DNA from 2 places in the Cellulomonas sp. PSBB021 genome. Region 2 is predicted to be linked to the other one. Evidence: predicted binding sites of a transcription regulator. Region 2 holds the regulator's gene; the other holds the start of a gene.
What was found. The regulator HspR, encoded in region 2, represses chaperone genes until heat shock. The targets are predictions, from matches to a motif close to AAGTTGAGTCNNNNNGACTCAACTT.
Positions count from the first base shown of each region.

Region 1 (6,028 bases), 710 kb from region 2:
CAGGCTCGGCGCGTCGGACGGGTCGGGGAACCGGGGCTCGGGCAGCAGCAGCGTCACGCGCACACTGTGGCACGCTCCCGACGAGGTCGGGTGCGGCCGCCACCGGCGTGCCGTGCGGTGCGCCCTGTGGAGAACTCTGAACGGCCCGGTCGTCACGTCGCTACGGTCCTGCGTCATGCTCACAGACCGGACCCCGTCGCCGAACGGCCCGACCACCGACCTCGCCGATCCGCAGGCGCGACGCCTCCGCCGCGTGCGCACCCGGCTGATCCTCGTCGTCGCCCTCGCGGTCGCCGCTCCCGTCCTGGTGGGCCTCGCGCTGCTCCCGACGCTCGGCAGGCTCGGGCAGCTCGACGACCAGCTGTCCGCGCTGCCGTCCCCGCCCGCCGGCACCGCCGAGGAGGCGTTCACGCTGCCTCTCGGGTTGTCGCCCGGGACCTGCTACGCGGAGCTTCCCGGCGCCGACGACATGTCCGACCTGCACGAGGTCGACTGCGCGCGGCCGCACCTCACGGAGCTGAGCGCCACTGTCGCCCTGACCGAGCCGTTCGACGAGTCCGACTGGACCGAGCTCGCCGAGATCGAGGCGGCGTGCATGCACGCGAACGACGCGTTCGGCACCGCACCCGGTGAGCAGGCGACCAGACCAGAGAGCTACCGCCACTTCATCGCGTGGCCCCACAGCAGCCAGTGGGACGACGAGGGCGGACGCGTCGCCTACTGCTTCTACGTCTCCCGGCCCGGTCCGACGACGGGCTCGCTCGTCGCCGGCACCTCCGAGCTCCTCCCCGGCCGGGTGTGACGCCCACACCCGGCACGGGGGGACCGCTCAGGCGCCCGTGATGCTCAGGCCCGTGTCGGTGCGGTCGACGACGATCGTCTGGCCGTCGTGGATCTGGCCGGACAGCAGCGCGCGGGCCAGATTGTCGCCGATCTCGCGCTGGACCAGGCGGCGCAGCGGGCGCGCGCCGTACGCCGGGTCGTAGCCCTCGATCGCAAGCCAGTCGCGTGCGGCGGGCGTGACCTCGAGCGTGAGGCGGCGGTCCTGCAGGCGCCGGGCGAGCGACGCGACCTGCAGGTCCACGATCTGGCCGATCTCCTCCAGGCTCAGCGGGTCGAACAGCACCACGTCGTCGAGCCGGTTGAGGAACTCCGGCTTGAACGCGGCACGCACCGCCCCCATCACCGCGTCCCGCTTCTCCGAGTCCGACGTCAGCGGGTCCACCAGGAACTGCGAGCCCAGGTTCGAGGTGAGGATGAGGATGACGTTGCGGAAGTCGACCGTGCGGCCCTGGCCGTCGGTCAGGCGGCCGTCGTCGAGCACCTGCAGCAGCACGTCGAACACCTCGGGGTGCGCCTTCTCGACCTCGTCGAGCAGGACGACCGAGTACGGGCGCCGCCGCACGGCCTCGGTGAGCTGGCCGCCCTCCTCGTAGCCGACGTACCCGGGAGGTGCACCGACGAGCCGCGCCACGGAGTGCTTCTCCGCGTACTCGGACATGTCGATGCGGACCATCGCGCGCTCGTCGTCGAACAGGAAGTCCGCGAGCGCCTTCGCGAGCTCGGTCTTGCCGACGCCCGTGGGGCCGAGGAACAGGAACGAGCCGGTGGGACGGTCGGGGTCGCTGATGCCCGCGCGGGCGCGGCGCACCGCGTCGGAGACCGCGGCGACGGCCTTCTTCTGGCCGATCAGGCGCTCGCCGAGCACCTCCTCCATGCGCAGAAGCTTGGCGGTCTCGCCCTCGAGCATGCGGCCCGCGGGGATGCCCGTCCACGCCGAGACGACCTCGGCAATCTCGTCGGGGCCGACCTTCTCCGCGATCATCGGCGGTGCGTCGACCGTGTCCTGCTCGGCCTCCGTCGCCTCAGCGTCGGCGATCTGCCGCTGGAGCGTGGGGATCTCGCCGTACAGGATGCGCGCGGCCTTCTCCAGGTCGCCCTCGCGCTGGAGCCGCTCGGCGTCCGAGCGCAGCGCGTCCAGGCGCGCCTTGAGTTCGCCGACGAGGTTGTGGCCCGCCTTCTCCTTCTCCCAGCGCGCGTTGAGCGCCGCGAGCTCCTCGCGACGGTCCGCGAGGTCGGCGCGCAGCCGCTCGAGCCGGTCCAGCGACGCAGGGTCGTCGGACTCGGAGAGGACGACCTCCTCCATCTCGAGGCGCGTCACGGCGCGCTGCAGCTCGTCGATCTCGATGGGCGACGAGTCGAGCTCCATGCGCAGGCGCGACGCGGCCTCGTCGACGAGGTCGATCGCCTTGTCGGGGAGCTGGCGGCCCGTGATGTACCGGTCGGACAGCGCAGCGGCGGCGACGAGCGCCGCGTCGGAGATCGTCACCTTGTGGTGCGCCTCGTAGCGCTCCTTGAGCCCGCGCAGGATCGCGACGGTGTCCTCCACGGACGGTTCGCCGACGAACACCTGCTGGAACCGCCGCTCGAGCGCGGGGTCCTTCTCGATGTGCTCGCGGTACTCGTCGAGCGTGGTCGCGCCGACGAGCCGCAGCTCGCCGCGCGCGAGCATGGGCTTGAGCATGTTGCCCGCGTCCATCGCGCCCTCGCCGCCGGCACCCGCGCCGACGACCGTGTGCAGCTCGTCGATGAACGTCACGACCTGCCCGTCGGAGCCCTTGATCTCCTCGAGCACGGCCTTGAGCCGCTCCTCGAACTCTCCGCGGTACTTGGCGCCCGCGACCATCGAGGCGAGGTCGAGCGCGACCAGCTTCTTGCCGCGCAGGGACTCCGGCACGTCGCCCTCGACGATGCGCTGCGCGAGCCCCTCGACGACGGCGGTCTTGCCCACGCCGGGCTCGCCGATCAGCACGGGGTTGTTCTTGGTGCGGCGGGACAGCACCTGCACGACGCGCCGGATCTCCGAGTCACGCCCGATCACCGGGTCGAGCTTGCCCTCGGCCGCGCGCTGCGTGAGGTCCACGCCGTACTTCTCGAGGGCCTTGTAGGTGCCCTCCGGGTCTGGGCTGGTGACGCGCGCGTTGCCGCGTACGGTCGGCAGCGCGGCGAGCAGGGCGTCGCGCGACGCCCCGGCCGCGCGCAGCGCGTCGGCCACGCCGGACTGCCCGGCCGCCAGGCCGATGAGCAGGTGCTCGGTCGAGACGTAGTCATCGCCGAGCGTGCGTGCCTCCGCGTTGGCCGCCTCGATGGCGGCGGCGGTCGCGCGCGACGCGCTGGGCTGCGCGACCGTCGAGCCCGACGACGAGGGCAGGTTGACGAGGATGCCGCGCACCGCACGGCCGAGGGCCCCGCGGTCGGCGCCGACCGCGTCGAGCAGACCGTTCGCGACGCCGCCCTCCTGCTGGAGCAGCGCGTCGAGGATGTGTGCCGGCTCCAGCTGCGGGTTGCCGGCGGCGCTCGCGGACTGGATGGCGCTGCCGAGCGCCTCCTGCGAGCGGGTGGTGAGCTTGGCGTCCACGTGACCTCCCTGCGCGAGTCTCGCGCGTCGTCGATGCGTCTGCACATCCCAACGCGACAAAGTTGAGTGTATTCCGCTCAACTTGAGATCCGCTGCCCGAGCGCGGGCGACGTGCGCGGGTCAGCCGCCCGGGCCGGGGTCGTTGTCCGGAGCGCCGTCGCCCCCAGGCAGGTCGCCGCGCTCCACCGGCTCGCCCTCCGGGGGCGTGGGGAGCTCGGAGAAGAGGGTGGCGAGCTCGCCGTCGCGCGCCGGACGCACCGCAGCGCCCGCCGCGCGCAGGGTCGCGGCGTCCACGCCGTCGCCCTCGAGCAGCACGTGCACGCCGTCGGCCACCACCTCGCACGAGGCTCCCACGCCGTCGTCCTCGAGCTGTGCGCACGCCGGAGCCTGTCCGCCGGCTGCGCGGGACGTGCGCAGCAGCACCGTGCCGGCCGGGCTGACGTAGGCCGCGGACATGCCCTCGTCGCCCGAGACCCCGACGGACTGCACGGCGAGGTCGAACCCGTCGACGTCGGTCACGTAGACCAGGTCCCGTGCGATCCCCGCGTACTGCATCCGCGCCGCGACGTCCGCGCCGCCGGTCCCGGTGGTCCCGCCGCCGCACGCGCCGAGCACCAGCACGACGAGCGCCCCGACGAGCCCACCGGCGGCGGCCACCGCACCCCTGCGGTCACGGTCGCGGCAGCCCCGAGCGCGGTTCATGCCTCGCACCGTACCGGCCGCCGCCCGCGCGCGGCCGCCCGGCGGACGACGAGGCCCCGGCCCGGTCGTCGAACCTGGGCCGGGGCGTGGCCGCCGTGCAGCGCGGGACGTGCATCGAGCCGACACCTCGTCGTCGCCGCCCGGCAACCTCGCCGCCCTAGCGTCGAGCGCGACCGATGACGACGGAAGGGCGACGATGACCCTCACACTCACGCTCGTACGGCACGGGCGCACCCACTTCAACGCACGCCGCGTCCTGCAGGGCCGCTGCGACTCCCCGCTGACGCGCGACGGACGCCAGGGCGTCCGGACCACCGCCCGGCACCTGGCCGGCACCCCGTTCACGGCCGCCTGGTCCTCACCGTCCGGACGCGCCGTCTCGACCGCGGTCGAGCTCCTGCGCCACCACGAGGACGTGCGCCTGCGCACGCACGTGGACCTGCGCGAGTACCACTTCGGCGTGTACGAGCGCCGGCCCGAGCACACGCTCGACGCCGTCCAGCCCTGGCCCACGCTCGTCGAGCAGGTGCTCGCGGGCACGCACCCCGGGCTGCCGGGCGGCGAGCACGCGGCCGACTTCATGGGCCGCACGACCCGGGTGTTCGCGCGGCTCGTCGAGCAGCACCTCGGCACCGACGAGCACGTGCTCGTCGTCGGCCACGGCCTCGCGCTCGGCGCGTACCTCGCGACGCTCGCGCCCGTCGGCCTCGTCGCGCTGCCCAACGCGTCGGTCAGCACGGTCGAGGTCGACGACGACGGCACGGCCCGCATCGCGCGGCTGGCCGAGGACGTCGCCGCCCAGGGCGCGCTCGCGGCGCGCCCCGCGACGCCCGGTGCCACCCGCCCCGCGCTCGCGCCGGTCGCCTGAGTCGCAGCGGGTGGACTTGCGCTCGCCTGGTGAGCGCAAGTCCACCCGTCAGCGCGTCGCGGCGCGTGCGGCGCGTGGGGCACGATGCGCAGATGAGGGACGGGGCCGCATGGGGTGACGAGCAGCCGGACGTGCTGGGTGGCGCGTGGGTCGCGCGGACGCTCGAGCTGCCGCCCGACGACGAGAGTGCGCGCGAGGGCGTCGACCCCGTCGCCACCCTCGTGCACCGACCACCGCGCCACCGGCGTGCGGTGCTGTACCTGCACGGGTTCGTCGACTACTTCTTCCACCCGCACGTCGCGGACGCGCTCGACGCCGCGGGCTGGGACCTGTACGGGCTCGACCTGCACGACTACGGCCGGTCCATCCGCGAGGGCCGGCGCCCCAACCACACGCGCGAGCTCGCGGGGTACGCACACGAGATCGACGCGGCCGTCGCGCTCCTGCGCGCCGACCACGACCGCGTCGCGCTGCTGGGGCACTCCACGGGCGGTCTGGTCGCGGCGCTGTGGGCGGACGCGCGCCCCGGGCGCGTGGACGCCGTGGTGCTCAACTCGCCCTGGCTCGATCTGCGCAAGCCCTGGTTCGACCGCGTGGTGCTCACGCGCATCCTGCGCGTGCTCGGTCGCGTCACCCCCGAGCTCGTCGTCGGTCACATCCAGCCGCACTACGGGCGCGCGCTGCACGCCGGCTCGGGCGGCGAGTGGACGTACGAGCTGGCGTGGAAGCCGCACGAGGGCTTCCCGGTGCGCGCGTCGTTCATCCGCACCATCCGCGCCGGGCACGCGCGCGTCGCGCGCGGGCTCGACATCCGCGAGCCCGTGCTGGTCCTGACGTCCGACGCCACGGGTCCCGACGACCGCCTCCACGACGGTCTGCTGACCACCGACTCGGTGCTCGACGTCGCCCAGATCGCCGCGCGCGCCCCCGGGCTCGGCCCGCACGTCACGCTGACCACGGTCCCCGGCGGCGCGCACGACCTCGCGCTGTCCCCCGCCCCCGCACGCGAGGAGTACCTGCGCGCGGTCGTGGCGTTCCTC
Region 1 covers NZ_CP021430.1:3,350,264-3,356,291, reverse strand. Annotated here, with positions in the region: gene CBP52_RS15410 (Gfo/Idh/MocA family protein) at 1-57, opposite strand, end outside; gene CBP52_RS15405 (septum formation family protein) at 176-802, shown strand; gene clpB (ATP-dependent chaperone ClpB) at 830-3,418, opposite strand; gene CBP52_RS15395 (membrane lipoprotein) at 3,539-4,120, opposite strand; gene CBP52_RS15390 (histidine phosphatase family protein) at 4,317-4,988, shown strand; gene CBP52_RS15385 (alpha/beta hydrolase) at 5,081-6,028, shown strand, end outside.
Region 1: a site for HspR is predicted at 3,478-3,502, ahead of clpB (ATP-dependent chaperone ClpB). Genes of this name have one in related genera too.

Region 2 (6,028 bases):
TCGAGGTCACGTTCGACATCGATGCGAACGGCATCGTGCACGTGTCCGCCAAGGACCGCGGCACGGGCAAGGAGCAGTCGATGACGATCACCGGTGGCTCGGCCCTCCCCAAGGAGGACATCGAGCGCATGGTGCGCGAGGCCGAGGAGCACGCGGCGGAGGACAAGAAGCGCCGCGAGGACGCCGAGGCGCGCAACAGCGCCGAGCAGCTCGTCTACTCGACGGAGAAGCTGCTCGTCGACAACGCCGACAAGCTGCCGGAGGACGTCAAGACCGAGGTGCAGTCCAAGGTCGACGACCTGAAGAAGGCGCTCGAGGGCACCGACACCGACGCGGTGAAGTCCGCGACGACGGCGCTGTCCACGTCCGCGCAGAAGATCGGCGAGGCCATCTACTCGCAGGCCCAGGCGGAGACCCCGGCCGACGCCCCGACGGGTGACGCGGGCTCGTCGTCCGACGATGACGTGGTCGACGCCGAGATCGTCGACGACGAGGACGACAAGAAGTGACGGACCAGCCGACGACCCCCGGGCCCGAGCAGGGCCCGGGGGACACCCCCGAGAACGAGGCGCCCCGGTTCACGGACAAGCGCCGCATCGATCCGGAGACCGGCCAGGTGCGTGAGCCCACGCCCGAGGAGGCCGTGATCGCGGAGGCCGAGGCCGCCGCGGCCGGCGGTGGCGAGGCGTCGGACGCGCAGCGGCTGGCCGACGAGCGGCTCGAGGAGCTGCAGCGCGCCCAGGCGGCGCACTACAACCTCGAGCAGCAGTACAACGCGTACGTGAAGCGCTCGAAGACCGAGGTGCTCGCCGCGCACGAGCGCGGTGTCGCGGCGGTCGCCGAGGCGCTCATCCCGGTGCTCGACGACATCGAGCTGGCCCGCCAGCACGGTGACCTCGCCGAGGGGCCGTTCGCGTCGATCGCCGAGAAGCTCGAGGCGACTCTCGGGCGGTTCGGCGTCGAGCGGTACGGCGCCGCGGGCGAGGAGTTCGACCCGGCGGTGCACGAGGCGCTCATGCACTCGCACTCGGCCGACGTGACGACGTCGACCGTGCAGATGGTCCTGCAGCCGGGCTACCGGACCAAGGACCGGGTGCTGCGCGCGGCACGCGTCGCGGTGGTGGACCCGGAGGCCTGACGACGAGCACGCACGACATCACGAGGAGGGAGGCGCCGTGACCGGGCAGGACTGGCTCGAGAAGGACTTCTACTCGGTCCTCGGCGTCCCCAAGGACGCCGACGCGGCCACGATCAAGAAGGCGTACCGCAAGCTCGCGCGGGAGAAGCACCCGGACCACAACCCGGGTGACGCGAAGGCCGAGGCGCAGTTCAAGGACATCGGCGAGGCGTACTCGGTGCTGTCCGACCCCGAGCAGCGCCAGCAGTACGACCAGCTGCGCGCGATGGCCGGCGGTGCCCGCTTCACGGCGGGCGGCCGCGGTGGCGGCGGCGGGTTCGAGGACATCCTGGGCGGCATGTTCGGGGGCGGCGGCGGCAACACCCGCGTCCGCTACTCGAGCGGCGGTGCGGGTGGCTTCGAGGACATCCTCGGGGGCATGTTCGGTGGCGGGTTCCAGCGCGGACCGCAGCCGGGTGCGGACCTCGCGGCGGCCGTCGAGCTGCCGTTCCGGCAGGCCGTCGAGGGGTCGACCGTGTCGTTGCAGGTCGGCGGCCGCACCGTCAACGCCCGCATCCCGTCCGGGGTGCGCGACGGGCAGAAGATCCGGCTGCGTGGCAAGGGGCGGCCCGGTGAGCCCGGGGCCCCCGCGGGCGACCTCGTCGTGACCGTGCACGTCGCGCCGCACCCGGTGTTCACGCTCGACGGGCGCAACCTCAAGGTCACCGTGCCGGTGGCGTTCGACGAGGCCGCGCTGGGCGCGACGATCGACGTGCCGACGCTCGACGGCGAGAGCGTGCGGGTCAAGGTCCCGGCGGGCACGCCGTCGGGGCGCACGCTGCGCGTCAAGGGCAAGGGCGTGCCCGCGTCCGGGTCGGCGAAGGCCCCCGGCGACCTCATGGTGACCGTGCAGGTCGTCGTGCCCCAGCGCCTGTCCGACGCGGCACGCGAGGCGGTCCAGGCGTTCGGCATCGCGACCAGCGGCGAGGACCCCCGCGCGTCCCTCATGGAGCAGGCGCGCGCGTGACCCGGCGCGACCGGCCGGCGGGAGGTGCGAAGTGAACGAGGACACGCCCATGTTCGTGATCTCGCGCGCCGCCGAGCTCGCCGGCATGCACCCGCAGACCCTGCGGCAGTACGACCGGCTCGGCCTGGTCTCGCCGCGGCGCACCGCGGGACGCGGGCGGCGCTACTCCCTGCGGGACGTCGCGACGCTGCGCGAGGTGCAGCGGCTGTCGCAGGACGAGGGCATCAACCTCGCGGGCATCAAGCGCATCCTCGAGCTCGAGGCGCAGGTGCTGCGGCTCGAGCGGCAGGTCGACTACCTGCGCTCGTTCGTCGAGCCCGGGCGTCGCGTGTTCACCGCGGACCCCCGCGGGGACGTGGTCGCGACGAGGCGCGCGCCCCGCACCCCGCGCGTCGCCCAGCCGCCCCGCGCGATCACCGCCTCGACGTCCGCTGTCGTCCTCTGGCGCCCCACCCGCTGACCCACCCGCCGGCCAGGAGGCGGCAGGATGGCGGGGTGGGGACCGCGCTGGGGGTCGATGTCGGGACGACGCACATCAAGGTCGCGGTGGTCGACGTCGCCGTGCCGCGCACGCTCGCGGTCGCGTCCGCGCCGACGCCCGCGCCGGCCGACCTGCTGCGTGTCGTCGCCGACCTCACGCGTCAGGTGCTCGACGCCTCGCCGGGCACGCCGGTCCCCGCTGCGGTCGGCGTCGCGTCGATGGCGGAGACGGGCGTGCCCGTGGGGCCCGACGACGAGCCGCGCGGGGACTGGCTGCGCTGGGACGGGCACCGCGCGGGCCGGCAGTCCGACGAGCTCGCGGCACGGCTCGGCCGCGCCGAGCTGTTCGCCACGACGGGGGTCCGTGCCTCGGCGAAGGTGCCCCTCGCGACGTGGGCGTGGCTGCGCGACGAGCACGCGCGCACCGGCGCGGGCGGGCCGCTGCACGGCGACGGCCGCTGGGCGGGTGCTGCGGACCTCGTCGTGCTGGGCCTGACGGGCCGGCTCGTCACCGACCACACGCTCGCGGGCCGGACCATGGCGTACCGGCTGGGCGTCCCGGGGGAGGTGCCGACCGGGTTCGACGCCGAGCTGCTCGCGGAGGTCGGGCTCGCGCCGCGGCACCTGCCGCGCGTCCTGCGGCCCGGTGAGACGGTCCCGCTGCGGACCGGGCCCCTCACCGACGCCGGGCTGCCGGCGGGTACGCCCGTGACGGTCGCGGGGCACGACCACGCCGTCGGGGCGTTCGCCGCGGGTGTCCGGTCGGCCGGTGACGTCGCGAACTCCGTCGGCACGTCGGAGGTCGTCTGCACGGTGCTGGCGCACGACCCCGAGCCGGGCCCCGTCGCGGCGGCGGGCATGAGCCTGGTGCGCACGGTCCGCGGGGACCGGCCCGCGCTCGTGGCGGGGTCGTCGAGCGCCGGGGGCGCGGTCGCGGCGTGGCTCGCGAGCCTCGCGCCCGACGACGAGCGTGCGCACCTGCTCGAGCGTGCGTCGGTGGTCGACGACGCGCTCGTCGCCCAGCTCACCGCCGACGGGCCGGCGGCGTTCGTCGTGCTGCCCTACGTGCACGGACGGCAGACCCCGGCACCCGACGCGACGGCGACCCTCCGCGCGGTCGGCCGCGTGCCGGACGACCCGGTCGCGGCGGTGCGCGGCGTCCTGCTGGGCGCGGTGCTGCACGCGCGCTGGATGCTCGACGCGCAGGCCGCGCTCGCGGGCGCGCCGCCGGCACGGGTGCTCGCGCTCGGCCGCCCGGTCGCGGCGAACCCGGCGTGGGCGGCGCTGAAACGCTGGTGCACACCGGTCCCGGTGCACGTGGTGGCCGACGAGGAGGCGGTCGCCGCCGGCGCGGCGCTCCTGGCCGCGGAGCGCGCCGCCCTGGTCGCCTCCGCCCCGGTGCTCGCGGCCCACCCGGCACCCGAGAGCCCCACGAACCTGGACCCTGCCCTCGTCGCACACCGGCTCGCGGACTTCGTCGTCGCCGCCACCGCCCCGCGCTAGACCCCCGGCCCTGCACGCATCGGCGAGGAACGCACGGCTTCGCGCGAGAGTGGCCGGGCGGTCATGTGGGGGCGTTCGCGAAGGTGCGGCGGTAGTCCGAGGGGCTGACGCCCACCTGGCGGTGGAAGTGCAGGCGCATGTTCGCGGCGGTGCCCAGGCCCGACTCGTGCGCGACGCGGTCCGTGCTCCACGCGGTGCGTTCGAGCAGGTCACGCGCGCGGTCGACGCGCGCGGCGGTGAGCCAGCGCAGCGGTGACCGGCCGGTCTCGGCGTCGAACGCGCGCGCGAGGGTGCGTGCCGACATGCGTGCGTGGCGCGCGAGGTCCGCGACGGTGAGCGGCTCGTGCAGGTGCTCGAGCGCCCAGGCGCGGGTCGCGGCGAGCGCGCTCGCGGTGTGCGTGGGGGTGTCGCGCGCGATGAACTGCGCCTGCCCGCCGTCGCGGTGCGGTGCGGCGACGATGGCGCGAGCGACCCGGTTGGCGACGGCGGCCCCGAGGTCGGTGCGCACCAGGTGCAGGCACGCGTCGATCCCGGAGGCGACGCCCGCGGAGGTGATGACGTCACCCTCGTCGACGAACAGCACGTCGGCGTCGACGCGCACCAGCGGGTACTGCGCCGCGAGCTGGTCGGCGTGCGCCCAGTGGGTGGTGGCGCGGCGGCCGTCGAGCAGCCCGGCCGCGGCGAGCGCGAACGCCCCGACGCAGATGGACATGATGCGCGCGCCGCGGGCGTGCGCGGTGCGCAGTGCGTCGAGCACGTCGTCGGGCGGCGGTTCGGGGGCCGTCCGGTACGCGGGGACGATCACGGTGTCGGCGGCGACGACGGCCTCGAGCCCGGCCTGCGCGACCACGGGGAACCCGCCGGTGGTGGGCACGGGCCCGGGGCGACGGCCGCAGAGCGTGACGCGGTAGTGCTCGGCGGTCCTGCTCGTGAGCACCTGGAACGGCATGCCGACCTCCATCGGCAGCGCCTGGGGCAGCGCGAGGACGGCGACGTCCTGCGCGTCGACCGTCGGGCTCATGGCGAAAATCTAGCGCACGGTGGCAATCCTGCCGCTCGTCGGCCATGTCCTGTCCCGCCAGGGTGTGGAACGTGACCACGACCTCGACCACGCAAGCCGCGTCCGTCGACCTGCCCGGCGTCGACGGCCCGCGCCTCCTGCGCCGCCTCGTGCCCGCGCAGTCGCTCTACACCTTCGGCATCTCGATCGACCTGACGCTCACGGGCATCGTCGGCGCGCACCTCGCCCCCACGCGCGCACTCGCGACGGTCCCGTTCAGCCTGATGCCGGTGGTGGCCGCGCTCGCGACCTTCGGGCTGTCGCGGTGGATCGGCCGCAGCGGCTACCGGCGCGTGTTCACGGTCGCGCCGCTGGCAGCCGTGGCCGCCGGGCTCGTCTGCGCCTACGCGGTGCACGTGGGATCGTTCGCGCTGTTCTGCGTGGGCACCGCGCTCGTCGGGGTCTACCAGGCCGGCGCCGGCTACTACCGGTACGCCGTCGCCGAGGCGAACCCCGACGCGCGTGCGCGCGCCATCACCACCCTGCTCGCGGGCGGTCTGGTCGCGGCGCTCGTCGGACCGCTCCTCGCGACCGCGGTGCGGGACCTCGGCCCACGTCCGTACGTCGCGTCCTACCTGCTCGTCGCGGTCTTCGCCGCGCTCGCGGCGGCGTGGAACGCGCGGCTGCCACGTGACCTCGCGCACCTCACCCGAACCGCGCGGCACGACGAGGGTGCGCCGGACCCGCTCGCGCGCACCCGGCGCGCGCTGTGGCGCCAACCCGCGCTGCTGCTCGGCGTGCTGGTCACCGCGCTCGCGGCCGTCTCGATGAGCTCGCTGATGACCGCGGGCCCCGTCGCGGGCACCCACATGGGGCACACCGAGCAGCACGCGGCGTTCTC
Region 2 covers NZ_CP021430.1:2,636,053-2,642,080, reverse strand. Annotated here, with positions in the region: gene dnaK (molecular chaperone DnaK) at 1-509, shown strand, start outside; gene CBP52_RS12135 (nucleotide exchange factor GrpE) at 506-1,138, shown strand; gene CBP52_RS12130 (DnaJ C-terminal domain-containing protein) at 1,176-2,144, shown strand; gene CBP52_RS12125 (heat shock protein transcriptional repressor HspR) at 2,194-2,604, shown strand; gene CBP52_RS12120 (L-fuculokinase) at 2,640-4,127, shown strand; gene CBP52_RS12115 (GlxA family transcriptional regulator) at 4,189-5,148, opposite strand; gene CBP52_RS12110 (MFS transporter) at 5,220-6,028, shown strand, end outside.